Regions from separate parts of the Lacticaseibacillus styriensis genome, predicted to be linked through region 1. Evidence: predicted binding sites of a transcription regulator. Region 1 holds the regulator's gene; each other region holds the start of a gene.
The links. Region 1 encodes HrcA, which represses chaperone genes, less so after heat shock. Its sites were predicted from a motif close to TTAGCACTCNNNNNNNNNGAGTGCTAA; they were not measured.

Region 1 (10,354 bases):
TTGCCTTCAGGATTTGTAATGATCTTTGGCTGATTGCCTTCCAAAACCGCAACAGCTGAGTTGGTGGTTCCTAAGTCAATACCAATAACTTTACTCATATTGTTATACCTTCTTTATTTTCAGTTTAATTATTTAGCAACAACGACCATAGCAGGGCGTAAAACGCGATCTTTGAGATAATACCCTTTTTGCAGGACCTGAGCGACAGTATCAGCTGCGTGTTTGTCATCAGCCGCGACTGTTTGTACAGCCTGTTGGGTATTCGGGTCGAATTTTTCACCGGTGCCATCAATAGCAGTGATGCCGTTCTCCTTCAAAGCACGCTCCAAATGGTCATAAACCATCTGGACACCTTTTTTCAGTGAAGCAGCACTATCATCTTTGGCCTCGGTTGCAAGCGCACGTTCAAGATTATCGACAACTGGCAAAATCGCCTTTGCTAACTTCTGGCCGTCGTACTTCAGCATCTTCTGTTGCTCTTTTTCGAACCGATGATTCATGTTTTGAATCTCCGCGGCTGCTCGCAGATATTTATCTTCAAATTCATCACGTTCTTTCTTCAACTGTTCACCGTCATGTTGGCTGGTTTTCAGTTGATCATTGAGATCAGCGATGCTTTCTTTCAGAATTTCTTCTTTAAGCGAAGATCCTGACGTTTCAGCAGGTTGCTTTGCCTGTTTGGCGGTATCTGCCGCGGTTTGCTTTGCTTTTTTCTCTGCCATGGTATCCTCCCTTTAAACCATATTTGCCAGTCGTCATGAAGCAACGCTAGCAAATATTTTTTAATATTCATTGATCAAAGTTGGCATAATAATCCGTCAACCGTTTTGCCAGCTCTTCACGGAAAACATCCAGCAGTCCGATCATTTTCGAATAAGGCATCTGTGTCGGGCCTAGCAAGGCGATCATCCCGGTGCCGTGATCACCAACATCGTAGCTAGCGGTGATCAAACTGAGGTTGGCCAAATCAATTGGCTTAAGCTCCGGCCCCAAACGTACTTGAACCGGCGTTTGGCGAATCGGTCCGCCAAGCAGTTCCGTCAGATCACCGTGATCAGCGTCAATCAATGACATAATCTTTTTCAGTTCATGGATATCGGAATCGCCTAGGTAATCCATCAGATTCAACCGTCCGCCAACGTAAAAGCGCTCGGACGCAGCTGATTTCAAAACGTTACCAAAGATATCCAAGAAGCCTTCAGGACTGGTCAGATACTGCATTAACATCGAAGGCACATCGGTTTTCAGCCGCTGTGCAACTTGAATTAATGGCAGTCCAACGAGTTGATCATTGACAATTCGAATCGCCTTTTCAAGCTCATCGGATGAGATGTTTTGCGATACGGTAAAGACCTGGTTTTCAATGTTACCGTTATTCGTGACCAAAATCGCCATGACTTGGTGATTGCCTAATGGAACAAGGCGAAAACCTGTCAGCTTGATATTGGTTACTTCAGGTCCCAAGCTAATGGCCGTGTAACTCGTCAGATTGGACAAAATTTGCGCACTTTGCGCGACAATCTCATCCATCTTATTGTATCGCTGGCTAAATGCCTGCTTGATAGTCGCCAGTTCTTGATGCGAAACACGCACCGGTTCAACAAGGTGATCGAGATAATAACGATAGCCTTGCGTTGACGGTACACGCCCGGAACTGCTGTGGGTCTTGGTGATCAAACCGGCATCTTCTAGCGACGCCATATCATTACGGATTGTGGCGGAACTGACATGAATGGGCAGCTCGCGCATCAATCGCTTTGAACCAACCGGCTCTCCGCTTTCAGTAAACAGGCGGATGATTTCTTTTAAGACGAGCACTTGCCGTTTCGTCAACATTTTCTCACCTCACCTTTAGCACTCGTTTCGCGCGAGTGCTAATACACTGAATAATATACCAAGCACCGTTAGCAAAGTCAAGGCGACATTGCTAAAATCTTCAGTGTTTTCGGTGTTTCTAGCCAGTGGCGGCCATTTTTTCAAGAAAAAAGAGCCGTTTAAATAAGCGGCTCGTCAAGCAAAAACTGTTGAAAGACTTCGTTACCTAAAAACTTGCCCTTGTTGGTCAGCCGAATGAAGCCATCATTGCGCTGTAACAAGCCTTGGCTTTCCAACTCAGGTACGGTCTCGCCATAAACGGCATCAACGGTCAGATGATAGCGCTGATAGAAGCGTTTTTCACTTACGCTGCGCATGGTTCGCAAACCAAGAAACATTTCCTCTTCAATTTGTTCGGACACCGGAACCAAGTGATGGGCCAAAACCGGTAAACGATCGGTGTGAAGCGGCGTAAGGTACTGTTTGATCGGACCATAATTGTGATACCGATCGCGACCAAGATAACCAAACGCACCAGCTCCAAAGCCAAAATATTTGTCATTTTGCCAGTAAAGCAGGTTGTGTTGGCATTGATAGCCATCCTTGGCAAAATTGCTGATTTCATATTGATGTCTGCCATGTGCTTCCATTAAATCAATGGCATCCTGGTACATATCGGCTTCGACATCCTGCGTTGGCAAGCGCAATTTGCCCTGGCGCATCAAATTATAAAAGATGGTTTTCCGTTCAAGAATGAGTGAATACGTCGAATAATGCGGTAAATCCAAATCGAGTGCTTTTTGTAGACTATTTAAAAAGTCGTTCCGGCTTTGATCAGGTAATCGGAAAATCAAATCAATCGACAGATTATCAAAACCGACTTTTCTGGCATTGGCAATCGCGACATACACATCCTTGGCGCGATGAATCCGTCCGATCCGTTTGAGGACATCGTCGTTAAAAGACTGAACCCCGATTGATAGTCGATTGACACCATAATCATGCAAAACCTGCAACTTATCGGTCGTCAGCAAATCATTGGGGTTCGCCTCAAACGTGAATTCACCAGAATCGAAGTGCAAGATGTCGCGAATGCCTTGGCAAAGTGTCGCTAACTGTTTGGGCGTCAACGTTGTAGGTGTCCCGCCGCCGACATACACCGTTTCGATTTTCTCATCGGGGTGCTCTGACATGACCATCCGCATTTCCTTAAGCAGCATCGCAACATAGTCATCAACCGGCTGACCTTCAATGAAGACTTTATTGAAATCACAGTAGTAACAAATATGTTCGCAAAACGGAATATGAATATATGCGCCTGCCATTTTAACCCTTCCTCGCGAAATACTGACGGACCGCCGCTTCATCTTTCTTTAACTGGATAATCAAACCTTCTGCATTGGCAAATTTCACTTCACCGCGCAGATAGTGGTACCAACGAACCTGGACAGTTTTGCCATAGATCATGCGGCTAAAATCGAGCAGATTAATCTCAAGCGTCACATCGCGATCACTGCCAAACGTGACATTGCGGCCAATCGAAGCCATCCCCAGATACCAAGTACCATCCACGTTTACCGTCACGGCATAAATCCCGATGCCAGGAAGCCGCTGCTGACCTAATGTTGCCAGATTAATGGTCGGAAAGCCAAGTTCTCGACCACGGGCTTCGCCATGCACCACTTTGCCAGTCGTTAAATAAGCGTACCCTAATAGCTCGTTTGCCGTATCGATATCCCCTTGATCCAACGCATCACGAATCCGGGTCGAACTGATTTTTGCACCATCTTCGGCCAACTTAGGTACGCTAACAACTTCAAACCTGCCGTGCGCGTAGTCGGGCAGCAACGCCATATTGGCAATCGCGCGTTTACCGTAAGTATAGTCAAAACCGGCCACAACTGTATCAGCTTTCAAGCCCACCAAATACTGATCCACAAACGCTTGCGGCGATAAGGCAGCAAATTCTGGTGTAAAGTGAACAAAATACAACAAATCCACGCCTAATTGCCGCATTAGATCAATCTTTTCGTCACGCGTAGACAGATACTGAATCGTTGTTTTACTAACGCCGCGATAAACAACAGCCGGATGAATATCAAATGTCATCACGGCTAACGGCAATTTTTTGGTTAAAGCTATTTGCTTTCCTGCTTTAATCACGGCTTGATGGCCGCGATGTACACCATCAAAGAAACCCAGCGTTAAAACAATGGGCTGTGGCGGCGCCGCTGATGCCTGCAACGGCGGGTGAATATCAATGACTTCCATTAAAATTATCTCTCATTCTTCTCATTCGCTAAAAACATAATATCAGGGCGATACTGCTGCTTTTCGAACCGATAAATCGCCTTCAAAACGCCAGCATAGTGTAGACGAACCCGTGGCGCATGCAGCTGAAGGGTCAAAAATCGGCCATGCCGGACATCTTCATATTGATTTGTCGTCAAATCGACTTGCGGTAAATCGGCAAATGCAATGTCAATCGGTTGAATCACTGCCGCTAAAGTGCCCTCAGCAATATGTTGCCCCAAGGCTTCAAGACTGACCGCTTGGGCTAATGTAAAGCCGCCGCTTTTAATCCGCGTCAATTGGCTCATCACTGCAGCGACGCCTAGCGATTGGCCAACATCAACTGCCAAGGTTCGGATATAGGTCCCCTTAGACACCGCAGCCTCAAAACGAAAACGTTGGATCCCTTGAGTTGCATCGAAAACCGGTTCACTGGTTCGCTCAAACCGTTTTACCGTTACCTGACGTTTTGGCCGTTCAACCGACTCACCTGCTCGGGCATATTCATACAACCGTCTGCCATTGACTTTGACGGCTGAAAACATCGGCGGCACTTGGGTAATTTCGCCCGTCAATTGGGTGAGTGCCTGATCCAGTTCATGCACCGGTACCGGCTTCACCATCGGCGTTCGCTTCACCACCTCACCATCAAGATCTTCAGTGGTCGTTGCAAAGCCAAGTGTGATTTCGCCGGTATAAATTTTGCCACTGGCCATTAATTGGGGCACGGCTTTGGTTGCCGCGCCAATCGCGAGCGGCAAAACACCGTCAACGTTTGGGTCAAGCGTGCCGGAATGACCGATTTTTTTAATGTGAAGAAGCTTGCGTGCATGATAAACGGCATCGGCACTGGTCATGCCGGTCGGTTTATACAGCGGAAGAATGCCGTTCATGAATTCGGCCCCTTTCAATTTTTAAAATTAAAAAACGCTGACTATTGTACGCCATCACGCTTTTGGCTTGGTATACATACTGCGATGATGCTTGGCATGCACCGCATGTCGCCATCCTGCCCAAATGAAAATCAACACCACCAAAATCGAAAAAAGCCAGTCCGGCGTTTTAACGTTAATCATAGGCAAACTTAATCCAAGCTTGATGGCAATAAGACCAACAAGGACATACGCCGCAGTTTCCAGTTCAGGTACCCGGTCAATGAAGGTCGTGATCACTTGAGCAACAATCCGCATCGCCAAAATACCTAAGCAACCACCGATTAAAACAATGACCGGATTACTGGAGACAGCCAAAGCTGCCAGGATTGAATCAACTGAGAAGACAATATCGAGGCTCTCAATTTGAAAAACCGTTCCCCATAAACCATGAACGCGTTTGGTTCGCTTGCCGGTGTTACTTTTAGGATGACGAACCGCATAAAAATAACTGGCACTCATCCATACCAGATACAAAGCGCCAAGTGCCTTAATCGGCCAAAACTGTAATAAGTAAGTTCCCAGTCCGATGGCAATGAAGCGAAACAGATACGCCCCACCCATGCCATACATCAAGGCCTTTTTGCGATCCGACTCGGCCTTAAGCTGTTCAGTCTGGGCAGCGAGAACAACCGCATTATCAACGGAGAGCATACATTCTAAAAGGATTAAGCTAAAAATCGTGACTAAGCCGCTGATCGAAAAAGCCAGCTGCCAGTTGTGGATAGAAAAGAATGGTCCGTATAAGGCCCCTAAAAACTTGATCGTGATCCTTCCCTTCTCAATGCTTATTATTATACCGTTCAAGCCAGGAAAGCTAAAGCGGCTATTGCGAGAAAAAGAAGACTGCTCGTTGCATGATGATGTTATTGAAAATTGGTGCACCAAAAAAGGATCCAGTCTTTGCGACTGAACCCTCTCTGGTTGAACAACGCTATTCTAAATTCTTGCGCCGCACTTCGTTAATTAACTGATCAATACGGGCACCATACTGAACGGATTTGTCTTGAGCAAATTCGATTTCCGGCACCTTGAACAGCCGAATCCGCTGCCCGACTTCACGCCGAATCAGTCCACTGGCTTTATCCAAGCCGGTTTGGGCTGCTTCGACTTTATCAGGTGCATCATCGAGAATACTGTAGAAAATGGTGGCATGTTGCAGATCACCGGTCAGTTTGACTCCGGTAATCGTCACGCCTTTGACCCGCGGATCGTTAACATCCTTTAACAAGATATCATCAACTTCACGTTGGATCTGAGTCTCAACTCGACCGATACGATGCTTCATCTGCGAATTACCTCCTGTTGAGCGTGAGCCGGCGCGCTTAAAGGCCAAAGTGTAAGTGGCCTTGGGCGTGATAGCGCTCTTTGTCATTGCGACCAAGGTCCTTACACGCAGGCTTCTGCGCCGGCGAACGCGTTATGGTGGAGCGTTCGTCAACTTTTCACAGCCAGCAAACGCCTATCCCTTAAATGACTTCCGTACACTGTTTACTTAACCGGTACTTCTTCCATTGTAAAGGCTTCGATCTGATCACCGACTTTAATATCATTATAATTCTCAATGGTCAGCCCGAGTTCAAAGCCTTGGCGAACTTGCTTGACATCATCTTTAAACCGACGAAGTGAACCAAGTTTGCCTTCATACTTGACAATACCATCACGGATGAGGCGAACGCCGGCATCGCGGGTAATATACCCGGAGTCAACGTAACCACCGACAACCGTGCCGACTTTGGAAACCGGAATCGTTTCACGAACGGTGACCGTACCGATAACCTTCTCTTCATAAGTTGGCTCCAGCATACCCTTCATCGCAGACTCGACTTCTTCGATTGCCTTGTAGATGACACTGTGCAGGCGAATATCAACATCATCCTGTTCTGCCTGCGCCTTAGCCATTGCGGTCGGCCGAACGTTGAAGCCAATGATGATGGCATTACTTGCTGCGGCCAGTGTCACATCACTTTCATTAATCGCACCAACTGCTTGGTGGATAATGTTGACCCGAACGCCTTTGACTTCAATCTTCTCAAGACTACCTGCCAAAGCTTCAACAGATCCTTGGACATCCGCCTTGATGATAACGTCAACTTCTTTGAGTTGACCTTCTTTCATCGTTTCAAACAGATTGTCCAACGTGACATGCGTTGTGTTCTTGCGTTCTTCTTCTTGAGCCCGTTTTGCCCGTTCTTCACCGGCCGCCCGCGCAGTCCGTTCGTCCGCAAAGACAACGAACTTATCAGCGGATTGCGGCACGTCATTGAGTCCGGTAATTTCGACTGGCATGGATGGCAACGCATCCTTGACCCGGCGGCCATGATCGTTGGTCATAGCACGGACACGGCCAAAGGTATTCCCGACAACAATCGGATCGCCGGTATGCAACGTCCCTTGTTGAACCAAGACCGTTGCAACTGGTCCCTTGCCTTTATCCAAACGTGCTTCGATAACCGTACCGACAGCTCGCTGATCAGGGTTAGCCTTCAATTCGAGCACATCCGCTTCCAGTAAGATCATTTCCAATAATTCGTCAATGTTCTTACCGAATTTAGCTGAGATTTTGACAAAAATCGTGTCGCCGCCCCAGTCTTCTGGAATCAGCCCATATTCGGTCAATTGCTCCATGACGTGTTCCGGATTGGCACCTGGTTTATCGATTTTGTTGACCGCTACAATGATCGGCGCCTTGGCAGCCTGGGCGTGATGAATCGCTTCAATGGTTTGCGGCATCACACCATCGTCAGCAGCAACCACCAGAACAACAATATCGGTAATATCAGCACCGCGCGCCCGCATGTTGGTGAAGGCCGCGTGCCCCGGAGTATCGAGGAACGTAATCAAGCGATCACGTAATTTAACTTGATACGCGCCAATATGCTGCGTAATGCCACCGGCTTCGCCTTCAGTCACGTGCGTATGCCGTAACTTGTCCAGCAAGGTTGTTTTACCATGGTCAACGTGCCCCATGATCGTCACAACTGGCGGCCGTGGCTGCAAGTTGTCTTGGTTCTTGTTTTCTTCTTCGAACACTTTGTCCAAATCGGAAATATCTTCGTGAACCTTTTCCTTCGCGTCAATACCATAATCGGTGGCCAGAAGTTCGATGGTGTCTTTGTCTAGGCTCTGGTTTTGGTTGACCATCACGCCCAGCATAAACAGTTTCTTGATTAATTCAGCTGGCTCACGGTGAAGGATCTTGCCCAGTTCCTGAGCATTCATCCCAACTTCATAATTCAAGACTTCTGGTAACGGCCGCTCTTTGCGCTGTGGCATTTCCTTCTTCGGCTGGCTCTGCTGACGGCGCTTGTTCTTCTTGTTGCGTCGGTTGCTGTTGCGGTTAAACCCGTTGCGATTCCCAAAGCTGTTGCCGCGACCAAAGTTGTTATTCCCACCACCGCGCCGACTATTGCGGTTGTCCTGACTGCCGACCGTTGCTGGTTTGGCAGCTGGCGTAACGGCAGCCGGTTTTGTAAAGCGTTGATTGGTTTTTGCAGCTGGTTGTTGTTCGGTGCGAGGACGCTGTTCTGTCCGTTGCGGCCGTTGTTCCGTTTGTGGCCGCTGCTTCGTCCGAGTCGACTCAGAGCGTTCAGGACGTTTACTCGCTACGGCTGGTTTAGCCTCTTGTTGGCGCTTTGGCTGTTGTCGTTCGGATTCCGGCTTGACGAATTTCCCGCCATTGCCTGCAACGGGACGCGGATTGCCATTGGCTGCGGTCGGACGTCCGGCACGTGGCATTGGGCCAGTCACACGTTGGTTGTCAAACCGGCGATTACGATCGCGCCGATTGCGATCATTCGGGCGATTGTTATTCGCAGAACGGTTGTTATTGTTGCTGCGATTGGTATTGCGGTTTCCTGTTTTAGCAGCTGCTGCCGGTTGCTCGCCACCGCGGTTGTGATTCCCGGACTTATGCGCTGTCTGGGTGCCCCGTGGTCGCAAAATCGTTGACTTACTTAAAATGATTTTACCGTCAGCAGTTTTGTTGGACCGTGCCGGCTTATGCTCATGCCGGGTCGGTTTTTCTGCAGCTGCATGCTGATTATCTTTAGCACTTGCAGGCGCTGCTGCTGACTTGGTCGGTTTAGCAGCCGCTGATGTTGAAGGTGTTTTAGCTGCTGAAGACTTGCTCAACACCCCCTTGATTTTTGCTTCTTGATCTTGATCGATCGAGGACATGTGATTCTTTACTTCGATACCCAAGTTTTTGGCAATATCGATCACGTCTTTATTATCGACGTGCATTTCTTTGGCAAATTCATAAACGCGTTTTTTGCCCATTTCTTCACGCTCCCTGCAATTTAGGTGAGCAGCTCTTGCATCTTCTTGGCGAAGCCTGCATCTGCCACGGCAATGATTGAACGATCACTACCAATAGCCTGTGATAAGTCCATTTTGGAGAATACTGTCACCAAAGGAACTTTATAGTAGCTGCTTTTATCGGAAAACTTCTTGCGGGTATTGGCACTTGCGTCACTGGCGACGAACACCAACTTTGCATCGCCGGAACGAATCGCTCCTAACACCAGTTGGTCACCGGTGGTAAGGCGACTGGCGCGGCGGGCCAATCCCAATAAATTCAAAACGGCTTGTTTTTGCATGGTTACTTGCCGAATAGTTCCTGACGCGCCTTTTGGTGATCGACATAAGCAAAAAGATCATCATAAAAGGTCGGGTCAATGGTGATACCGAAGGCTGCGTCAATCAGTTTCTTTCCCTTAGCCTGTTTCACAGCATCAGGATTCAACGCTACATATGCGCCCCGTCCTGCTGCTTTGCCAGTCGGATCGATTGCGACAACATTCTCCTTGTTCTTAACAATCCGAACAAGTTCTTTCTTGGGCATCATCGTGTTGCTTAGCAAGTCCTTGCGCATTGGAATCTTACGCTTTTTCATGGCTCGCCTCCTTATGCCTGTGACTGGTCGTCAGCGTTTGGGGTGACCGGTGTTGCCTCGGATGTGTCATCCGATTGTTCGGCTTCGGTTGGTTCATCGCTAGCTGCCTCGGTGTTGTCGACCTGATCATCTGACGCCTCTGCTGCTTCAGCTTCCGCCTCTGACAACTCATCGTCATCCACGAATTCAACTTCGGACTCTGGCTTAATATCGATCTTATAGCCAGTCAACTTTGCGGCAAGCCGCGCATTTTGACCTTTTTTACCGATGGCCAGTGACAGCTGATAATCAGGAACGATCACGGTTGCCGAACGGTCATTATCTTCATCGTTGAATTGAACCGCGATGACCTGTGCCGGATTCAAAGCATTGGCGATGTAATCAGCAGGATCTTCTTCCCACTGAACAACATCCATGT
Region 2 (10,354 bases), 200 kb from region 1:
CATTCGGATTGTCGACGTACCGAAACACCACTTGGCCATTAGCTTCGAGCTCCGCCAACGTTTCGGGATCGGCATAATAATTGCCTTCACCATGGGCAATCGGCAACGTCAACTGTTCGCCGACCTGATATTGATTCGAGAATGCCGTGTCCGCGCGATCAACGGTCAACGCCACCGGCTCGCAGATAAAGTTCAGATCGCGATTCCACTGCAAGGCCCCTGGCAACAAACCGGCTTCAGTTAAAATCTGAAAGCCATTGCAGATACCAAGCACATACCCGCCAGCATCCGCAAAATCTTTTAGCGCCGTCATGACGGGTGAAAACCGGGCGATGGCACCGCTGCGCAAATAATCACCGTAAGAAAAACCGCCGGGTACCATCACGACGTCGTAACTGCTTAAATCGGTTTGATCCTGCTTGATCAATTCACAGTCGGCACCGGCAATTTGCTGCACTGCCCACTGCAAATCCAGATCACAATTGGATCCGGGAAAAGAAATAACGGCCGCTTTCATGCCTCATCCTCCGTGACTGGCTCCAAGTCAAAGCGATAAGTTTCCATATTGACGTTAGCAAGCAACTGATCACAAATCGTATCGACTTGCTTTCGTACCGCTGCTTCGGTGCCGCTAAGCTTTAATTCGAAATATTTACCATACAAGACGTCATCAACATTGTGATAATCCATCCGGCTTAAGGCCGTTTTGATGACTTCAGCCTTGGGATCCAGTACAGAAGGTTTGTAGGTCACGTAAACTTTAGCTTTAAACATGAGCAGCTCCTTTTTCTTGTAGTCGATTAAGCACTTCTTGATAAACCGGTGTTAGCGGACCCCGATTTTGGCGAAAAACGTCTTTATCAAGCGACGCGCCTGTTTGTTGGTCAACCAAGCGGAAATTATCCGGTGACAGTTCGTCTGCTAATACCAATGTGCCGTCTTTTAACGTCCCATATTCAAGCTTGAAATCAACCAAGGTGATGCCAACTTCATTGAAACGTTTTGTGAGATAGGCATTAATGCGGTCGGTTAATGCACGAACTTCACGTAATTGTTCAGGCGTTGCTTCATGTAAAGCGAAAATTTGTGCCTCGTTCATGAATGGATCGCCGAGTTCATCGGACTTGTAATAGTATTCGTGGATCGGCGGGTCGAGCTTCATCATCGGTTTCACATTGAATTTCGTGACAAAGTGTCCTGATGCATAATTACGCACCACCACTTCCAGCGGCAGCATCGTCGCTTTTTTGACGATCATCGTAGTGGCATCCGGCGAATCAATGTAATGGGTTGGAATACCGGCGGCAGCTAACTCTTTAAACAACAAGGTCGAAATGGCGCGATTTAGCTCACCTTTATGATCAATCTGTGCCTTCTTTTCCCCGTTTAAAGCCGTGGCCTGATTGGTGTAAGCCATCCATAAAACATCCGGATCCTCGGTTGCAAAAACCTGCTTGGCTTTGCCGGTATACAGTAACGTTGTCTTCTTCACCATGCTGCCTCCATTTGTTTAAGTATGTCCAAAACATTGCGATCATCGGTCACCGTGATGTGCCCCATCTTACGGCCAGGGCGAATCTCGACTTTGCCATAATCATGCATGTGCCATTCGGGATGCTGCGGCCACTTTGCTTTGGCCTGGGTTAAATCGTCACCGAGCAAATTGCGCATGACCGCTGACTGCTTCAATTCAATCGGCGGGATTGGCAAGCCACAGATGCTCAGAATGTGCGCATCGAACTGGGAAAAGTTACATGCTTCGATCGAGTAGTGACCGGAGTTATGCGGCCGCGGTGCCAGCTCGTTGGCAATGACGTTATCCCCTTCAAGGAACAGCTCAACGCCTAACACACCACGTAAATCAAGTCCTAAGGCGATTTTGGTCGCCAGGTCATCAATCTTGTGCGCTAACACCGATGAAATGCTCGGCGCCGGTGCTAAAGTGAGATGCAAAATGTGATTTTTGTGCCGATTTTCAACAATCGGGAAAACTCGGACTTGATCGCGACCATCACGCGTGATCATGACAGAGGCTTCGCGATCGAATTGCTGGCGTTTTTCTAAAATGCAGGGCCCATGCGCAAGTAGTTTTTCCGCCGCCGGTACATCTGCCAGTGTGTTGATATCCTGTTGGCCGTGTCCGTCATAACCGCCTGTTGTGGTTTTCAGAATCGCTGGCAGGCCGATCTTGGCAATCGCGGTTTTCAGTGTTGCCGGTGAATCAACGGCCGCAAACGGTGTTACTGGAACGCCGTGGGTTTCAAGAAAAGTCTTTTCCTTGATGCGGTCTCGGGTCGTTGCTAGAATCGCAGTGCCTTGAGGGATGCGAGTTAAATGTCGGACAGCCTCAAGTGCAGCTAAGTCAACATTTTCGAACTCATAAGTTAAAACATCGGATTCCTTGGCTAACTTGGTCAACGCCGCTTGGTCATCGTAGGGCGCCGTAATTTGGAAGTCCGCGACCTGCCCTGCCGGTGAATTGGGTGTGGGTTCGAGAATGCCGACACGATAACCCATCGTCTTGGCGCTTTGGACTAACATCCGACCAAGCTGACCACCGCCGATAATGCCGATTGTTGCCGGAGACGTCACCACATCAATCATTTGAGCGCAGCCTCGCTTTCTTCGGCGCGTTTGGTCTGCTCGGCACGAAAGGCTTCGAGACGTTGGGTTAATGCCTCATCTGTCAAAGCTAGGATTGAAGCGGCAAATAAAGCAGCATTTACAGCACCGGCATCACCGATGGCCATGGTTCCGACTGGCACTCCGCCGGGCATCTGGACAATCGATAACAAACTATCAATGCCATTTAATGTTCGGGTTTTAATTGGCACCCCGATGACAGGCAAAAGGGTGTTGGCTGCGAGCATCCCCGGTAAATGAGCCGCACCGCCTGCTCCAGCAATAATCACCCCAAAGCCTTGATCAGCCGCTTGCTTACCGAATTCCGCAAGCTTATCCGGCATCCGATGAGCCGAAATAACGCGCTTTTCATAAGGGATCGCCAGCGCCGTCAATTGCGTTGCAACCTGTTGCATGGTTGGCCAATCGGAGCTTGAGCCCATGACCACAGCTACTTTCTGCATCTTGTTCCCTGCTTTCTTTAAGATATTTTGAGAATAGCACGTTCAGAAACAACATTCAACCGTAAAATGGAACTATATTGGACTTATTTCAAATTAATGTTCGTGTTTTACTAGAGATATTAATTCTTGCAGTGCCTAAAACTTGAATCATCGTTAACTTCAATGGGAAAATTTGGCTACGTAAAGGGCTTCAAATTCAGCAACTGCCGCGCTAATCATCTTCAGTTTTCTTGAAAACAAAAAAATCGGCTCCAAAGATTTGTTTCATCTTTGGAACCGATTTAAGGCCTAGATGCCTAACCCCTTACAATACGGGGAGACAAGAACCAGCCAGTCATTTTTACGAATGATGCAACGGCTTAAGCTGCTTTGGTAGAAAGCGACTTGCCATCTTTGGCAATAAAGAGTTGTGGCGCGACCGTTAGCAAAATGCCGACAACGACAATCGCCAATACGGTACTGAACAGCGCAGATCCGCCGTTAACGATCAACGAATAGATCCAGGCATTCATGCCTTTTGGTGCATAACTGCCCCAGAAAACAACACCAGCGATAAAGTGAATGAAGTACTTAGCAAAAGTACCGATGATAATACCGGCGAAAGCATAGCCGCTAGCCTTTACCTTTTCACCGCCGCGAACGTTCTTTTGAAAGGCAGCATAGGTCAATCCCATTAAACCAACTAGCGTAAAGGCGATTGGATATTCAAGAAAGCCCTGAATCGGGTTCAGAACACTGCCGCCACTAAGGCCACGCAGAATCAAATCAAGAATGCCCCAGACAAAGCCAGCCCATGCGGCAGGAATCGCCCCACGCCGCATCGCCAGCACCGCAATCGGAATCAAGCCATAATTCAACTCAATCGCCGAAACACCGGTGGTATGCGGAATATACGTCAGCGCCATCGCAAACGCGGCAATAATCGCTGTTTCCAAAATAACAACCAGACGCTTATGTTGTTGCATAAAAAAAGCCTCCTAGTGAATCCCCACTCACAAAGAAGGTCGCTTCCGACCGTTCACAAATCCCTACGCTCGCATTAACGAACAGGTTCGAAGGGTCCGGGTCTCCCCGATCTCAGCCAATGGCTCCCCTTTGTGAAGGTTCATCGAATTAATTGATACAACTTTATCCTACCAGACTTTGGAGAAAGGGCAAATATTTTACCCAGAGCAGAGCGTGAACCAGCCCGGTTAGAAACCGGAGCATAAGTGGCCTCAGACCTAAATGGCCGGGCTTTGGCCATTTAGGTCTGAGGTCCTTATGTGGAGGTTTCTGGGCTGGTGAGCGCGTTTTTAAGTGCATCAGGAACTGATCTGCCTTTTACCATTTATACTTGAGAGAGGTCCTTACACGCAGGTTTCTGGGCCTGCGAACGCGTTTTATGGAGCGTGAGCGTACTTCAGAACAGCGGCAATCTTGCAACATGAATTTTTTCACTCACCGACTCAACCGCGCCTTTTCTTCACGGTGCAAAGCCTCCAACGACTTCCCTGCCGTCTCCGGTACAAAGATAACGACAAACAGCAACGAGACAATATTCGTCACAATGAAGCAAACGAACGTCCAAAACATCCCCATCTGTGCCAAGCCAATTGGGAAAAGCACCCCAACCGCAAAATTACTCAACCACAGGAAGAAGGTCGCTGTGCCCATACCAAGGCCGCGCAACTGTTCCGGTAAAATCTCCGACATAAGCAGCCAGGTCATTGGGCTAATCGCTCCTTGGAAGAAGGCCAGGAAGAGCATCATCATCAGAATGGTTGTAAAAGAACGCATCGGCGATCCTGCCGGCAAACGGGAAGCAAATGTCACACCTGTAATCGCCAGTGACGTACCAATTAAACCAATAATCAATAATGGTCGGCGCGGCACATGTTTAAGCAGTTGCATCGTGACAATTGTAGCAGCGACCGCCGTGACCCCATTGGCAATGTTGGCAATCAACGCACTGTTGCGGCCAAATCCAGTCATCTGCAAAATTGATGTTCCATAATACATCATGACATTAATCCCAGCGATTTGTTGGATAACGCCTAAGCCGATACCGATCATCAATAGTCGGCGAATCCACTTAACCTTGAGTGCATCAACCGGCTTGACCTTTTTATGTTCTGCACTTTTCGCAATCGTCTGTTTTAAATGTTCAAGCTCATTTGGAACCTCTTGCGGTGTTCGCAAAACTGCGAGGCTGTCTTCAGCATCTTGCTGACGGCCCTTCATCATTAACCAACGCGGTGATTCAGGAACAAAATGGGTGCCAACACCCAGAAGAATAGCTGGGATCACGGCCAAGACGATCATCCACCGCCAAATACCGTGAACATTGCCAAAATTCGTCCCTAAAACGGCATTCAAGATGAACGCAAGCAGTTGACCCGAGACGACCATTAATTCATTTTGGGTCACAAGCCGACCACGCCGATTCGTTGGCGCAATTTCAGCCAGAAAGCTAGGAACCAAAACCGAAACACCACCGACTGCCAGCCCCAAGACCATCCGGGCCCCAATCAACCAACCAGCACTGGGCGCTAGTGAAGAAGCGAGGGTGGCGAGAAAAAATAAACCGGCTAATCCGGTAATCAAACGTTTTCGCCCGTATCGATCACTAACCCGGCCGACCAACACAGCACCAAATGCCGCGCCTAACGTTAAACTACTGGTGACCCATCCTTGTAAACCCGGTGCTAATTTAAGTTCACTGGAAATAAACGGCAAAGCGCCATTGATGACGCCGGTATCATAGCCAAAAAGAAGCCCGCCCATTGTCGAAATGAGCGCCACTAGTCGTAACCGAACACGCGCAGTGGAAAAAGCACCAGTCCTGCGCTGCAAGCCTGTTTTTGTTTGATGTTGTAAATACATGCAATTCCCCCTCATTCGGTGAACCACCATACTTACTATCACAGATCTGCATCGCGGCTCGACCTTTTTAGTTTACATAATAACCATACCACTTTTCTGAAAATGCTGCATGTGCACCAGGTAAATACGATCTGCCCAGGCATTGCCGTCTACTTACCAAGCCACTTAAAAGAAATGACAAAGCTCTCGCCAAAGCTTTAAAGCAATTAAAAAAGACCGCCACCCTGTTTGGGATGACAGCCTTCTTCAAATCATGACGTCATTACTGACCGGTTGTCTTTTTAACCAAGTCCGCATTTTCGTCATTCGAAATATTTTCATTTAGAGCAACATCGGCCATCTTAGCCATGTCCTCGGTGGAGAGCCGCTTCATCAAGCTGCGCACCTTAAGAACAGAAGTTGCAGACATGGAATATTCGTCAAGTCCCATACCAAGCAGCAACGGAACCATGATCGGATCACCAGCAGCTTCACCACACATGCCAGCCCATTTGCCTTCCTTGTGGGCTGAGTCAATCACATGCTTGACCAGCCGGAGGATCGATGGGTTGTATGGTTGATACAGGTAAGAAACATGTTCGTTCCCACGATCAGCCGCCATTGAGTACTGAATTAAATCGTTAGTCCCGATCGAGAAGAAGTCGACATACTTAGCAAACTGATCAGCCAGAACTGCCGCAGCAGGAATTTCGATCATAATGCCAAGCTGAATGTTGTCGGATACCTTAACGCCATCCTTAACCAACTTGTCTTTTTCTTCTGTGAAGATCTGCTTAGCCTGTTTGAACTCGGAAATGGTTGCGATCATCGGGAACATGATCCGCAGATTACCGAATGCAGATGCGCGCAACAAAGCCCGCAATTGGGTACGGAAAATATCCTGACGATCAAGACTGATCCGGATCGCACGATAACCTAAGAATGGGTTTTGTTCTTGCGGTAATGGCAGGTACGGCAAATGCTTATCCCCGCCAATATCCATTGTCCGAACAACGACCGGCTTTGGATTCATGGTTTCAAGAACCTTCTTGTAGGCCTCGAACTGATCGTCTTCAGTCGGCAATTCGGAAGAATCCATGTAAAGGAATTCGGTACGATACAGGCCGATACCTTCAGCACCATTTGCCAGCACACCATCAAGATCCTTCGGGGTCCCGATGTTAGCCGCAACATCAAAATGCTTGCCATCAGCCGTCACGGATTTCGCCGTCTTCAGTTGCGCCCATTCAGCCTTTTGCTTGGCAAATGCTTCAGCAGCTTGCTTGAATTTGGCAACCTCATCCGTCGAAGGATCAATGACCACTTCACCAGTCAGACCGTCAACGGAAATCAATTGACCGTTTTGGGCCTTCTTGGTGACGTCATCGGTTCCGACAACAGCAGGAATTTCCAATGAACGCGCCATGATTGCGCTGTGGGCCGTCCGACCACCGATATCAGTGACGAATGCCTTCACATACTTCTTGTTGAGCTGTGCCGTGTCAGAAGGGGTCAAATCGTGAGCCACGATAATGACTTCTTCATCAATCAACGCCGGATTCGGCAATGTACGACCCAACAAATGCGCCATAATACGCTTTGTTACATCGCGAACATCGGCAGCACGTTCCTGCATATACGGATTATCAGTCATGCCTTCAAAGGTCTGAATGAAGAATTCGGAAACTTCCTTCACAGCTTGTTCGGCATTTACTTTTTCGTCCTTGATCTTGGATTCGATCTGACCGGTAAAGTCAGGATCAGCCAAAATCATCATATGGGCATCAAAAACTTGAGCCTCTTCTTCGCCAAGCGATTCAGCGGCCTTTGCACGGATAACCTTTAACTCATCATTACTTTGATCAAGTGCCTGCTTCAGCCGATTGATTTCCTTTGAAGGATCATCAACCGTTTTTTTGTCAAATGATAAATCAGGTTGAACCAGTAAATAGGCCTTCGCTGTGGCGATCCCATCACTAGCAGCGATTCCCTTCAAATGTTCAGCCATTATTCAGCCAAGCCTTCTTTTTTCATAGTATCGGTAATAGCAGCAATTGCGTCTGCTTCGTCAGCACCTTCAGCAGAAATGGTAACATCGGCGCCTTGGCCAACACCCAAACTCATAACACCCATAATGGACTTCAGGTTAACGCTCTTGCCTTTATATTCCAAGTTGATGTCTGAGTTGAACTTGCTGGCTGCTTGTACCAACAAGGTTGCCGGACGTGCGTGGATCCCGGTTTCTGCAATAATGTTAAATTCACGTTTTTCCATGACTGATCTGCTCCTTCATATTAACTAGATTTCTAGTGTTTTTCCGAATAGTTTATAGGCACACTAACACCTAAAACAATTCATGTAAACCTTACCATTTTTTGTAGCTTGCCACAAGCGTCACATGAGATTTGACGCTTATTTAGCGGGAATCAACTGACCGGTAATGGTATTCGATGACACCATCGCGTTTTGCCGTCCCCACAATTTCTTCACGATCGGGATAATTTGTCCATGCCGCCCGAAACGCCATGAATGTTTCGGGCGTCACCGTGATCTTGTCACGCTGACCAGTCTTTAACTCATCCATTAAAGCGACATAATCCTGAGTCATCTATTTGCCTCACCTCACTCCATAAGGTTAGCATAAAAGTAGGCATTGAAAAAGCGCTAATGCCTGATATCACTGAAATATTTGGAACTTTTTAGCACTCTTGTGTGTCGAGTGCTTGCATTCTCAACATGAGGGTGTATACTATTGCCATAGGTCAAGAAAGGTCAAACCTTTTTCGACTATATGTGGCACCTAATTAGACAGGAAGGTTGTGACAAAATGTTATGTGAAAACTGTCATAAGAATCCAGCCACTATTCATCTTTCAACCGTTGTTAACGGAACGCGGCAGGAGATCAATCTCTGCCAAAACTGTTATCAATTACTCAAGAAACAAGCAGGAGGAAATATGAATCCAACAAATGCTACTGATCCGTTTGGGTTCGGGAGCTTAGATGATATCTTCCGTGCGATGAATCAGGGAATGGATCGGCCGCAACAGCCTAACGCGCAGATCCCGCCTACTCAGGCAGGACGCGGCGGCAATGGTAACAACGGCCGCAATGGCAATGGCGGTAAGGGATTACTGGGTCAATTCGGTGTTGATCTGACCGAACAGGCACGCAAAGGCCAAATTGATCCGGTCATCGGCCGCGACAAGGAAATTTCACGGGTGATCGAAATCCTGAATCGCCGGACGAAGAATAACCCGGTTCTGATCGGTGAAGCCGGTGTCGGTAAAACCGCTGTCGTCGAAGGCTTGGCTTTGAAGATTGCCAATGGCGACGTACCGGCAAAACTCCAGGATCGTCACGTTATTCGCCTTGATGTCGTTTCCCTCGTTCAAGGAACCGGTATTCGTGGTCAATTCGAGCAGCGGATGCAACAATTGATCGATGAACTCAAACAAAATAAAAACATTATCCTATTTATTGATGAAATTCACGAAATTGTCGGTGCCGGCAACGCTGAAGGCGGTATGGATGCAGGCAACGTTTTGAAACCTGCCCTCGCTCGTGGCGAATTGCAACTGGTTGGCGCAACCACCAGCAACGAGTATCGGCAAATTGAAAAAGATTCCGCACTTGCTCGGCGACTCCAGCCAGTCATGGTTGAAGAACCTAGCGTTGACGAAACCATTAAAATTCTGAAAGGCTTGCAGCCGCGTTATCAAGACTTCCATCACGTTAAGTACACGGAAGCCGCGATTGAAGCCGCAGCTACACTCAGCAACCGCTACATTCAGGATCGCTTTTTGCCCGACAAGGCCATTGACCTGTTGGACGAAGCCGGATCCCGTAAGAATCTGACGATTGCGACCGTTGATCCTGAAACGATTAAAACCAAGATTGCGGATGCCGAGAATCAAAAACAGGCAGCACTGAAACAGGAAGATTACGAAAAAGCCGCCTTCTATCGCGATCAAGTCACGAAATTAGAAGACATGGCCAAGAAGCAATCAAATCTCCCTGAAAATGAAGTGCCAACTGTCACCGAAAAGGACATGGAAAAGATTGTCGAAGAAAAGACCAACATTCCTGTCGGTGAACTGAAAGCACAAGAACAGGCACAGTTGAAGAACCTTGCCAGCGATCTTGAAAAGCACGTCATCGGTCAAAACGAGGCGGTTGACAAGGTTGCGCGGGCCATTCGCCGTAACCGGATTGGCTTCAATAAGACCGGCCGGCCAATCGGTTCCTTCCTCTTCGTTGGGCCTACCGGTGTTGGTAAAACCGAGCTGGCCAAGCAGCTTGCCAAAGAGCTGTTCGGTTCGGAAGATGCCATGATTCGGTTTGACATGTCGGAGTACATGGAGAAATTCAGCGTCTCCAAACTGATCGGGTCACCGCCAGGCTATGTTGGCTACGAGGAAGCCG
Region 3 (10,354 bases), 660 kb from region 1:
GAAACAAAGTCAGCCATGATTACCTTGATTAGATCCGGCGATCGTGGCTGTTTTGTTGTCGTGATCCTGGCGTTGGCTGAGACGCAGGAACTGATCCGCTTTGTCGTGCCAGATGGGGTGACGTTCTGGCTACGGGCGGCTTGTTTTAAATGAGGAGATTTTTTGTGAATGGCAAATGATAAAATTGTGATCCATGGGGCACGTGCCCATAACTTAAAGAATATTGACGTGACCATTCCCCGTAACAAACTCGTGGTCATGACGGGGCTGTCAGGTTCTGGCAAGTCCAGCCTGGCGTTTGATACGTTATATGCAGAAGGCCAGCGCCGGTATGTTGAAAGTCTGTCTGCCTATGCGCGTCAATTCTTAGGCCAGATGGAGAAACCAGATGTCGACTCGATTGATGGCCTCAGTCCGGCGATTTCGATTGATCAAAAGACGACCTCCAAGAATCCCCGTTCAACGGTCGGCACCGTCACGGAAATCAACGATTATCTGCGGTTGTTGTGGGCGCGGGTCGGTCATCCGATTTGTCCGAACGATGGGACACCGATTACGAGCCAGAGTGTCGAACAAATGGTGGATCGCGTCTTAGCATTACCGGAAAAGAGCCGCATTCAGATTCTGTCGCCAATTGTGCGGCGCAAAAAAGGCAGTCATAAGAAAGTCTTCGCCAAGATTATGCGTGAAGGTTATGTGCGCATGCGCGTTGACGGCGAAGTGATGGACGCAACGGCCGACTATGAGCTGGATAAAAACAAGGCTCATGATATTGATATCGTGATTGACCGGATTGTGGTGAAGCCTGAAGCGCGCAGCCGGTTGTTTGATTCATTCGAAGCGGCGTTACGTTTGTCCGAAGGTTATGCCAATGTCGATGTGATCGGCGGCGAGACGTTACGTTTTTCCGAACATTTTGCCTGCCCGATTTGTGGCTTTACCATTGGTGAAATGGAGCCGCGCCTCTTTTCGTTCAATGCCCCATTTGGTGCCTGCCCGGAATGTGATGGCTTAGGGGTTAAGCTCACGGTCGATATGGATCTGGTCGTCCCGGATCCAAGCATGACCTTGGCACAAGGCGCGATTGCTCCGTGGAATCCCATCAGTTCCCAGTACTATCCGGAATTGTTGGAACAAGCCGCAACGGCCTTTAAAGTGCGCATGGATGTGCCGTTTGAGAAGTTGACCAAGCGGGAACGCACCGTCGTTCTTGATGGCAGCAATGGCAAGCCGTTCCATTTCCATTATGAAAATGATTTTGGCGGCGTTCGGGATGTCGATGTGCCGTTTGAAGGGGTACTGACCAACATTTCCCGGCGCTATGCCGAGACCAACAGCGATTTTACACGCCAACAGATGCGGAGTTACATGACCGCGCTGCCTTGCCCGGTTTGCCATGGCAAGCGGCTGAATCGGCAAGCACTTGCCGTAAAAATTTCCGGTCGTGATATTGCCGAAGTTTCCGATTTGGCGATCAAAGATGCCTTACCGTTCTTTAAGCAGATTCAGCTGAGCGAGGCTGAAAGTGTGATTGCTCAGCCAATCGTGAAAGAGGTTGTCGATCGTTTAACTTTTCTTGTCAATGTCGGCCTTGGCTATCTGACCTTGAGTCGTAGCGCCGGGACGCTATCTGGCGGCGAGGCGCAGCGTATTCGGTTGGCAACTCAGATCGGATCCAATTTGAGCGGGGTCATGTATGTTCTGGATGAGCCGTCAATCGGCCTGCATCAACGCGACAACGATCGCTTAATCGCCTCTTTGAAAAAAATGCGTGATTTAGGCAATACGCTCATTGTGGTTGAACATGACGAGGACACCATGCGGGCAGCCGATTACCTGATCGATGTCGGTCCGGGTGCCGGTGACCATGGCGGCCGGATCATGGCGGCCGGAACGCCTAAGCAAGTGGCGCGGGTACGCAAGTCGATCACGGGGCAATACCTATCTGGCCGTAAGTTTATTCCGGTACCGTTGAAGCGTCGGACAGGCAATGGCAAAGTGATCCGTTTGGAAGGGGCTGCCGACCATAATCTCAAGCACATCAATGTTGATTTTCCATTAGGCAAGTTTATTGTGGTTACCGGGGTTTCCGGATCGGGCAAGTCAACGCTTGTCAATTCGATTTTGCGGCGAGCCTTGGCCCAAAAGCTGAATCACAACTCTGAAAAACCCGGACCATATGATAAGATTCTGGGTTATAAAAATATTGAGAAGCTAATCAATATTGATCAGAGTCCAATCGGTCGGACGCCACGGAGCAATCCAGCTACCTATACCAGCGTTTTTGATGATATTCGCGGATTATTTGCAGAAACCAACGAAGCCAAACTGCGCGGTTACAAAAAAGGACGGTTCAGTTTTAACATCAAGGGCGGTCGCTGTGAAAACTGTAAAGGTGACGGGATTATCAAGATTGAAATGAATTTCTTGCCAGATGTATATGTGCCGTGTGAAGTTTGCCACGGCAAACGGTACAATTCCGAAACCCTGGAGGTCACGTATAAAGGCAAGAACATTGCCGAAGTGTTGGATATGACCGTTGAAGAAGCGACCGATTTCTTCAAAAACATTCCAAAGATTCGCCGTAAGTTGCAGACGATTGTGGATGTCGGCTTGGGCTATGTGAAGCTGGGTCAAAGTGCTACAACCCTTTCCGGTGGTGAGGCGCAGCGGATGAAGCTGGCCAGTGAGTTGCAGAAGCTTTCGACCGGTAAGAACTTTTATATTCTGGATGAACCGACGACCGGTTTGCATACCGATGATATTAAGCGCTTGCTGGAAGTGCTGGAACGCTTAGTCGATGAAGGCAACACGGTTTTGGTCATTGAACACAATCTGGATGTGGTTAAATCTGCCGACTGGGTCATTGATCTGGGTCCTGAAGGCGGGGATGGCGGTGGCCGTGTCATTGCCACAGGCACGCCCGAACAAGTCGCCGAGGTGGCTGACAGTTATACCGGCCAATATCTCAAACCGGTTCTGATCCGTGACACCAAACGGACCAAGGAAGCGGCTGCCGGCAAGGATGGTCAGGCCAAAAGCAGCACCAAGAAATAATGCGTTTGATAGTCGCGTTTAAAACCGCGACTATTTATGTACATAAATGAGCAGCGTTTGACCGATTTTTGATCACTTTTTAAAGGCTACGTATCATGCGTGGCTAGTGGCATTTGCCCGTATCTTTAAAAATCTTTAAAAATTCTGGCAATTCAATTTATTGAATTACTTTTTGAAATGGTATGATATAAATGATCAAGAAAGTAGGGAATAATATGTTGAATCGAAAGAGTTTTGGCTTTGACTGGGGGCAGTTCATCACCGGTATTCTGTTTCTGGTTGCTGCTTTTGTGGTCTTACGGTACCCGTTAGCAACATTAAGGACGGTTACCTTTATCTTTGCCGTCGTTGCCATTATTCGAGGGATTGCGGTTCTTGCGGGCTTTTCCACATTGCGCCAGTTTACCGGTAGATTGGCATGGATTTCCTTGATTATGGGGATTTTTGACCTTGTCATTGGCCTGATTTTCTTATTGAATTCTGGCTTAGGCGTGGCGACGATCACCATGATGTTTGCTATCTGGTTCCTGGTCGATTCTGTCGGCTCATTGTTCAATGTCGGCCATCTGCGCGTTGCCGGCACGGGCTGGTTTGTCGTTTATCTGATTCTGGATATTCTGGCGGTCATTGTTTCGCTGATGCTGTTCATGCAGCCGGTGATTGCAGCAGTGACGCTGGTGACCTTGTTGGCGATGTTCTTCGTCCTGTTCGGCATCGAGTGTATTGTCATCGCTTTTGCTCGACGCAACATTTAAATTGTCCACCAAAAGTCCGAAGAACCGGTGTTTCTAAGCCGGTTCTTCGGCTTTTTTTATTTCGGGAGTCTGTGATGGTAGGAATGACACGCCCGGAATGTTATACTTGATTGAATATGAGCACAAAGGAGCCTTTTATGACTGAAAGTTTGGATCTTGTTATTATCACTGGGATGTCGGGTGCCGGCAAAACCGTTGCAATGCAGGCGTTTGAAGATTTGGGGTATTTTTGCGTTGATAACATGCCGCCAGCGCTGCTTCCTAAGTTTTGGGAACTCGTTAAGGAATCTGGGAAGATCTCAAAGGTTGCGCTAGTCGTGGATCTGCGTAGTCGGGCCTTTTATGACCAGATTATCGACATGTTGGCTAATCTGGACAACAACGCTTACGTTCATTCGCGCATTTTGTTCTTAGACGCGACGGATGAAGAACTGGTTTCGCGTTACAAGGAAACCCGCCGCTCACATCCCTTGGCAATGGAAGGCCGGTTGATGGACGGCATTAAAAAAGAACGTGTGCTACTAACCGAGTTACGGAATCGGGCGCAAGTCGTGATCGATACCACCACGTTGAGCCCGCGACAGTTACGCGAAAAGATCTTCTTAAACTTCAAAGAAAATAGCGGTCAGCCAGCCTTTCATATTGAAGTCATGTCATTTGGGTTTAAATATGGGCTGCCGATTGATGCGGACATTGTCATGGACGTCCGGTTCCTGCCTAATCCGTTTTACGTCAAGGCTTACCGGCCAAAAACCGGTTTGGATCAGGAAGTTTATGACTATGTAATGGACAATGAAGATGCCGAGAGTTTCTACAACAAATTTTACGATTTGCTGGCTGAGATCATGCCCAAGTATAAAGCCGAAGGGAAGACCAGTGTGACGATCGCGATCGGTTGCACAGGCGGTCAACACCGAAGCGTTGCGTTTGCGGAGCGCATCGGTAAGGCATTTTCGGATGCGTATGCGGTTGATATTACCCATCGGGACATTAAGAAACATAAGGAGACGGTGAATCGTTCATGAGTCGGGAAACTAAATTTATCCGCGTCATTCGCGGGCGGCGTCCTAAAGTCGTCGTGATTGGCGGCGGAACCGGATTGCCGGTTATCTTGCATAGTCTGCATGAACAGGATGCTGACGTAACAGCGATTGTGACGGTTGCCGATGATGGCGGGTCGTCAGGTACCATCCGCAATTATATTAACGTAGTGCCGCCTGGTGATATTCGCAATGTGCTTGTTGCCTTGTCGGAGTTGCCAAGTCTGTATCTGGATATTTTCCAGTACCGCTTTAACACGACCGATGCGTTTTTTGCCGGCCATGCGATTGGCAACTTAATCATTGCGGCTTTGTCAGAGATGAAAGGCGGCATTTTCCCGGCGGTTCAGCAACTGAGCGAAATGATGCAGGTGGATGGTCACGTTTATCCTGCCAGCAACACGCCACTCACACTTAATGCCGAGTTCACAGATGGGACGAGCCTATCCGGTGAATCCGAAATTACCGCTGCCGGTAAGAATATCAAGCATATTTCCGTCTCCGAAACCGATCCGGCTAATGGTGAACCTAAAGCTGTCCATGAAGTCATTGATGCCATTATGGATGCCGATGTGGTCGTGCTGGGGCCCGGCAGTCTGTTTACCAGCATCCTGCCGAACCTGATGATTGGCAATCTGGGTGACGCTGTGAAGAAAACGCAGGCCGAAGTCATCTATATCGTCAACATCATGACGCAGAAAGGCGAAACACAAAACTTCACCGATGCCGACCATGTTCGGGTGTTGAATGAACAGATGGGGGAGGATTTTGTCGATACCGTGCTCGTCAATATCGAACCGGTCCCCGAGAATTATCTCGATCACCAAAAGTACAACGAAATTCTGACGCCGGTTAAGCATAATTATCAAGGTTTGCGGGATATGGGTTGTCGCGTGATTTCGGAAGACTTTTTGAAGTTGCGTGATCGCGGCGTTTTCCATGATGGCGACAAGGTGGCCAAGGAAATTTTGAATTTGGCTTTTCAAGTGAGCGCAAAAATCCGGAGGTGAGGGCATGGCAAGCTTTGCCAGTATGGTGAAAAAAGAACTGACCCAACTCGAGGTTCATCCTGAACATGCGAAGGCAGAGCTGTCGGCATTGATCCGGATGAACGGCAGCCTGACGTTGATGGCCCATCGATTTGTGTTAAACATTCAAACCGAAAACCCAGCCATTGCCCGGCGAATTTATAGTTTGATTCGCCAGGTTTACCGGCATGAAGCCAACTTGGTCGTTCATCGCAAAATGAAACTCAAAAAAAATTATCAGTACATTGTCCGCCTGACGGAAGGTGTCAATGATATTCTGTCGGATTTGTCAATTTTGGATCCGACAACGATGGCGATTTCGACGACGGTCCCAGCAACGGTTTTGGAAGAACCACAACGGATGCGTTCGTACTTGCGCGGCGCTTTTTTAGCCGGCGGATCGGTGAATAATCCGGAAACATCGCGCTATCACCTGGAAATTTATTCATTGTATGCCGATCACAATGCCGGCATTTTGAAAATGATGAATCATTTCAACCTGAATGCGCGCACCGTCGAACGCCGAAGCGGCTATATTGTTTATTTAAAAGAAGCCGAAAAAATCGCGGATTTCCTGCAGGTGATCGGGGCAACGAATGCGATGCTTAAGTTCGAAGATGTCCGGATTGTGCGGGATATGCGTAACTCGGTGAACCGCCTCGTGAATTGCGAAACGGCGAATATGAACAAAACCATTGATGCGGCCCAGAAACAAATTGAGAATATCAACTATCTTAAAGATCATGTGGGGTTGGATAATCTGCCAACCAAACTGCGCGAAATTGCCGTTTTGCGCTTAGCCCATCCGGATGTCTCGTTGCAGGAGTTGGGTGCCATGGTTCCGGGTGGGACCATTTCGAAGTCAGGCGTCAATCATCGGTTGCGCAAACTCAATCAGATTGCTGAGGGTTACCAGCAACCGGAAGATGCCTAGCAGCTATGATAATTGCAAGATAAGCAAAAAGTCATATTTATAAGATAATGCCTTTGTTTCCTCAAGATAATCGTGTACAATGTAACCGACATCAAGTTATTTGATGTAGGCGTTTGAACGACCCGGCTGCCACTTTTAGGACGCTAAAAACTGTCCGGCAGTGCGCTGGTTGACGAGTGCCACGACAAGAAACATGAGTCAGTTTACATTCGGATTTGCAGTGATGTTATTACCAGATGAAGTGGTAATTGTCACGTTCAGCGGGATACAATTGTTGCTTAGGTTTTAGGAGGAAGCACTATGGTCAAACCGATCACATTAAATGAACAACTTTGTTTTGCAATTTACAAGGCACAGAAACAATATAATCATTTCTATGCTCAGGCATTAGCGCCATTTAAGTTGACTTATCCGCAGTACATTACGTTGCTGTCGCTGTATGAACACGGCACGATGTCGGTTAAGCAGGTGGGCCAAACACTTGAGTTGGACAGCGGTACCTTGACACCGTTAATGAAGCGTCTGGAAAAAGACGGCTGGATCAGCCGCAAACGATCAACCGAAGATGAACGTCGCGTTGATGTTAGCTTGACGCAAAAGGCTTTGGACGCTCGCGACGAGATTTTTGAACATGTTGGCTCCTGCATGGAATTGATGAATTTGCCGCAAACTGAATATGATCGTATCAAGACTGAGGTAACGCGTGTCGATGAGCATCTGAGTGCTATCGCTGACGACGCCTACCCACAAGTCTGAACGATTTTTATAAGGTCAAAGATTGTGATTAAAATCTTTGACCTTATTTGACTTTAGCAGTATACTTAGCACTGTACTTTAAAGAGTGCTAAAAAACGATTTTCAGGAGGTTAGGACATGCTAGTACCTACCGTCGTTGAACAAACCAGTCGTGGCGAACGTGCTTACGACATTTACTCACGTCTATTAAAAGACCGGATCATCATGTTGTCCGGTGAAGTAAACGATCAAATGGCAAACTCTGTCATCGCCCAGTTACTTTTTCTTGATGCACAGGATTCTGAAAAGGATATTTACCTTTACATCAACAGTCCCGGTGGTGTGATCACCAGCGGCTTGGCGATGCTTGATACCATGAACTTCATCAAGTCCGATGTTCAGACCATTGCTATTGGGATGGCTGCATCCATGGCATCTGTCCTGTTAGCCGGTGGCACGAAAGGCAAACGCTTTGCTTTGCCGAATTCGACCATTTTAATCCATCAGCCTTCAGGTGGCGCCCAAGGTCAGCAAACCGAAATCGAAATTGCGGCCGAAGAAATTTTGAAGACACGTAAAAAGATGAACCAGATCCTGGCCGATGCAACAGGTCAGACAGTTGAGCAAATCAAGAAGGATACTGAACGTGATCACTATATGAGCGCTCAGGAAGCCAAGGATTACGGCTTGATTGATGATATTCTGGTTAATAAGAATAATCAAAAATAAAGGCTTAAACGAATTGGCACACCGCTTTGGTTAGTGGTGTGCTTTTTTCGTGGGATTCGTGGGAGTGGAAGGACGGGTAGAAGGAATTTGAGGATAACCGCCGAGAATGAATCAGTATAGGCAGTGAAAAAATAAGGTTTGGGGGCAATTCGGTTCCGAAACGCGCTCACTGGGCCGAAACCTGCGTGTAAGGACCTTGGTCGCAATGGCCAAAGCCCAGCCATCACGTCCAAGGCCCCTTACACTCCGGTTTCTAACCGGCCCAGTTCACGCTCTACATAAAAAGACTTGCAAATTACCTCCTGATTGAGTAATATAATTAGGTACTTGCGCGGTTAGTGTAATGGATCGCACGTGAGATTCCGGTTCTCGAAATCCGGGTTCGACTCCCGGGCTGCGCAGAATTCCAGTCATATGGAAAATACCGAAAATAGAAAAGTCCGCTATGGCGGGCTTTTTGTTTGCCATAATGTGTTTGTAGGACGCAAATGTCGCTGATCAGCATAGCCCTTTTTAAGCTAAGAAAACGCCAAATGAAATCGCTCCCTCACCAAATGGCAGTTTCGCTTGAAAAATGCTCAAAACAGAACAAGCATTGATGAAAGAACCCATGACTGGCTGTGTGTAGGCTGTTGAAATAGACCGAAATACAGTGCATGAAAATTTCATTAGAAGCAAGCCGAAACCCCTGATATCAAAAAGCCGCAGCGAGGTTGCCAAAACTGGTAAATGCCGAACATTTGAACCATTCTTGAAGTAGATGTTCAAACTTAGCCGGTTTTGTGATTACTTTGAGACGATTTAGGCAACAGACTTGCGATAAAGCGGAACCCCTGCTACAATTGGTTTTGTTGGTAAGGGAAAACAGCAAACGTTGGGTTCCTAATTTTTTTCAGCTTGCTGGGTCGGCAAACGACTCGGAGGGACGTGAAATGACCCATTAAAGAAGGACGTGCCTTATGCATACTGAACTTGCGTGGCTCAAAGCGATCGCGCCTGATCTGATGGGCGTCGTCACTAAACGCTATCAGGTCCTTCAATTTATTAACTGGATGGCACCGGTTGGTCGGCGAACGTTAGCCGAACAGATGAAGATTTCAGAACGCGCGTTACGTACAGAAACAGATTTTTTGCGCGGACAGGGACTTTTAGAAAGTTCGAAATCTGGCATGGTGTTGACAGCAAAAGGGCTAGAAACTTTTCACGGTCTTGATCATTTGATGAATCAGTTGCTGGGAATCAAAGATGACGAAAAGCGGCTGGCAACGCATCTTGGCATTGACCATTGTCTGGTTGTTTCCGGGGATGCGGATCAGAGTAGCCGGGTTCTTGATGAACTTGGCAAGACGTTGAATTCAACCTTACAGTTACTGTTGCCACCCGGGCATTTAACGATTGCCGTTATGGGTGGCACAACGATGGCACATTTAGCCACGCAGTTAACTTTTCAGCTATCTGCGGGCCGTGAACTGTCGTTCGTCCCTGCGCGGGGTGGCCTCGGTGAAGCCGTGACCATTCAGGCCAACTCGATTGCGGCTGCAATGGCAGAAGCAACCGATAGCAAGTACCGGGCTTTATATGTTCCTGAGAATCTAAGCTCGGAATCCTATGAGTCCTTAATCAAAGAGCCATCGGTGAGAGATGTTTTAAACCTTATCGACAAAGCTCAGGTAGTGATTCATAGTGTGGGCGATGCGCTGGTCATGGCTAAGCGCCGTGGCATGTCGCCTGACACGATCAGCATGCTGAAAGCCAAGCATGCCGTTGCCGAGGCGTTCGGCGTTTTCTACGACGCCAAGGGCAAGGTCGTTTACAAGATACCGCAAATCGGATTACAGCTTGCGGATCTTGATCATATACCGTATGTCTTCGCAGTTGCGGCGGGTAAAAGTAAAGCCAAAGCAATTGCGGCGTACATGCAACACGCACCGAGTCGAACGTGGCTGTTAACTGACATCGGTGCAACAAATTCGATTTTAACTGGGGCAACCCGTTAGAATAAAACCTTATTTCCTAAAGGAGGAAATTTTAGCATGACTGTTAAGATTGGTATTAATGGTTTTGGCCGTATCGGTC

Region 2: LACSTY_RS08650 (ATP-dependent Clp protease ATP-binding subunit) is a predicted target of HrcA. The motif match lies at 8,630-8,656, and genes of this name have one in related genera.
Region 3: clpP (ATP-dependent Clp endopeptidase proteolytic subunit ClpP) is a predicted target of HrcA. The motif match lies at 7,636-7,662, and genes of this name have one in related genera.

The regions. Positions count from the first base shown of each region.
Region 1 is NZ_CP132483.1:1,589,479-1,599,832, forward strand. Features, by position in the region: gene dnaK (molecular chaperone DnaK) at 1-98, opposite strand, end outside; gene grpE (nucleotide exchange factor GrpE) at 129-722, opposite strand; gene hrcA (heat-inducible transcriptional repressor HrcA) at 790-1,836, opposite strand; gene hemW (radical SAM family heme chaperone HemW) at 1,995-3,140, opposite strand; gene ribF (riboflavin biosynthesis protein RibF) at 3,142-4,086, opposite strand; gene truB (tRNA pseudouridine(55) synthase TruB) at 4,092-5,000, opposite strand; gene LACSTY_RS07650 (TerC family protein) at 5,055-5,846, opposite strand; gene rbfA (30S ribosome-binding factor RbfA) at 5,974-6,327, opposite strand; gene infB (translation initiation factor IF-2) at 6,531-9,320, opposite strand; gene LACSTY_RS07665 (YlxQ-related RNA-binding protein) at 9,341-9,640, opposite strand; gene rnpM (RNase P modulator RnpM) at 9,643-9,936, opposite strand; gene nusA (transcription termination factor NusA) at 9,948-10,354, opposite strand, start outside.
Region 2 is NZ_CP132483.1:1,793,092-1,803,445, forward strand. Features, by position in the region: gene purQ (phosphoribosylformylglycinamidine synthase subunit PurQ) at 1-517, opposite strand, end outside; gene purS (phosphoribosylformylglycinamidine synthase subunit PurS) at 514-774, opposite strand; gene purC (phosphoribosylaminoimidazolesuccinocarboxamide synthase) at 767-1,495, opposite strand; gene purK (5-(carboxyamino)imidazole ribonucleotide synthase) at 1,489-2,604, opposite strand; gene purE (5-(carboxyamino)imidazole ribonucleotide mutase) at 2,601-3,086, opposite strand; gene thiT (energy-coupled thiamine transporter ThiT) at 3,446-4,051, opposite strand; TPP riboswitch at 4,094-4,191, opposite strand; gene LACSTY_RS08630 (sugar porter family MFS transporter) at 4,527-5,951, opposite strand; gene ptsP (phosphoenolpyruvate--protein phosphotransferase) at 6,214-7,938, opposite strand; gene LACSTY_RS08640 (phosphocarrier protein HPr) at 7,938-8,204, opposite strand; gene ykzS (protein YkzS) at 8,347-8,538, opposite strand; gene LACSTY_RS08650 (ATP-dependent Clp protease ATP-binding subunit) at 8,758-10,354, shown strand, end outside.
Region 3 is NZ_CP132483.1:933,949-944,302, forward strand. Features, by position in the region: gene uvrA (excinuclease ABC subunit UvrA) at 169-3,057, shown strand; gene LACSTY_RS04535 (HdeD family acid-resistance protein) at 3,273-3,812, shown strand; gene rapZ (RNase adapter RapZ) at 3,950-4,837, shown strand; gene mgfK (gluconeogenesis morphogenetic factor MgfK) at 4,834-5,862, shown strand; gene whiA (DNA-binding protein WhiA) at 5,867-6,814, shown strand; gene LACSTY_RS04555 (MarR family winged helix-turn-helix transcriptional regulator) at 7,115-7,570, shown strand; gene clpP (ATP-dependent Clp endopeptidase proteolytic subunit ClpP) at 7,688-8,278, shown strand; tRNA gene LACSTY_RS04565 (tRNA-Arg) at 8,608-8,679, shown strand; gene LACSTY_RS04570 (sugar-binding transcriptional regulator) at 9,238-10,275, shown strand; gene gap (type I glyceraldehyde-3-phosphate dehydrogenase) at 10,312-10,354, shown strand, end outside.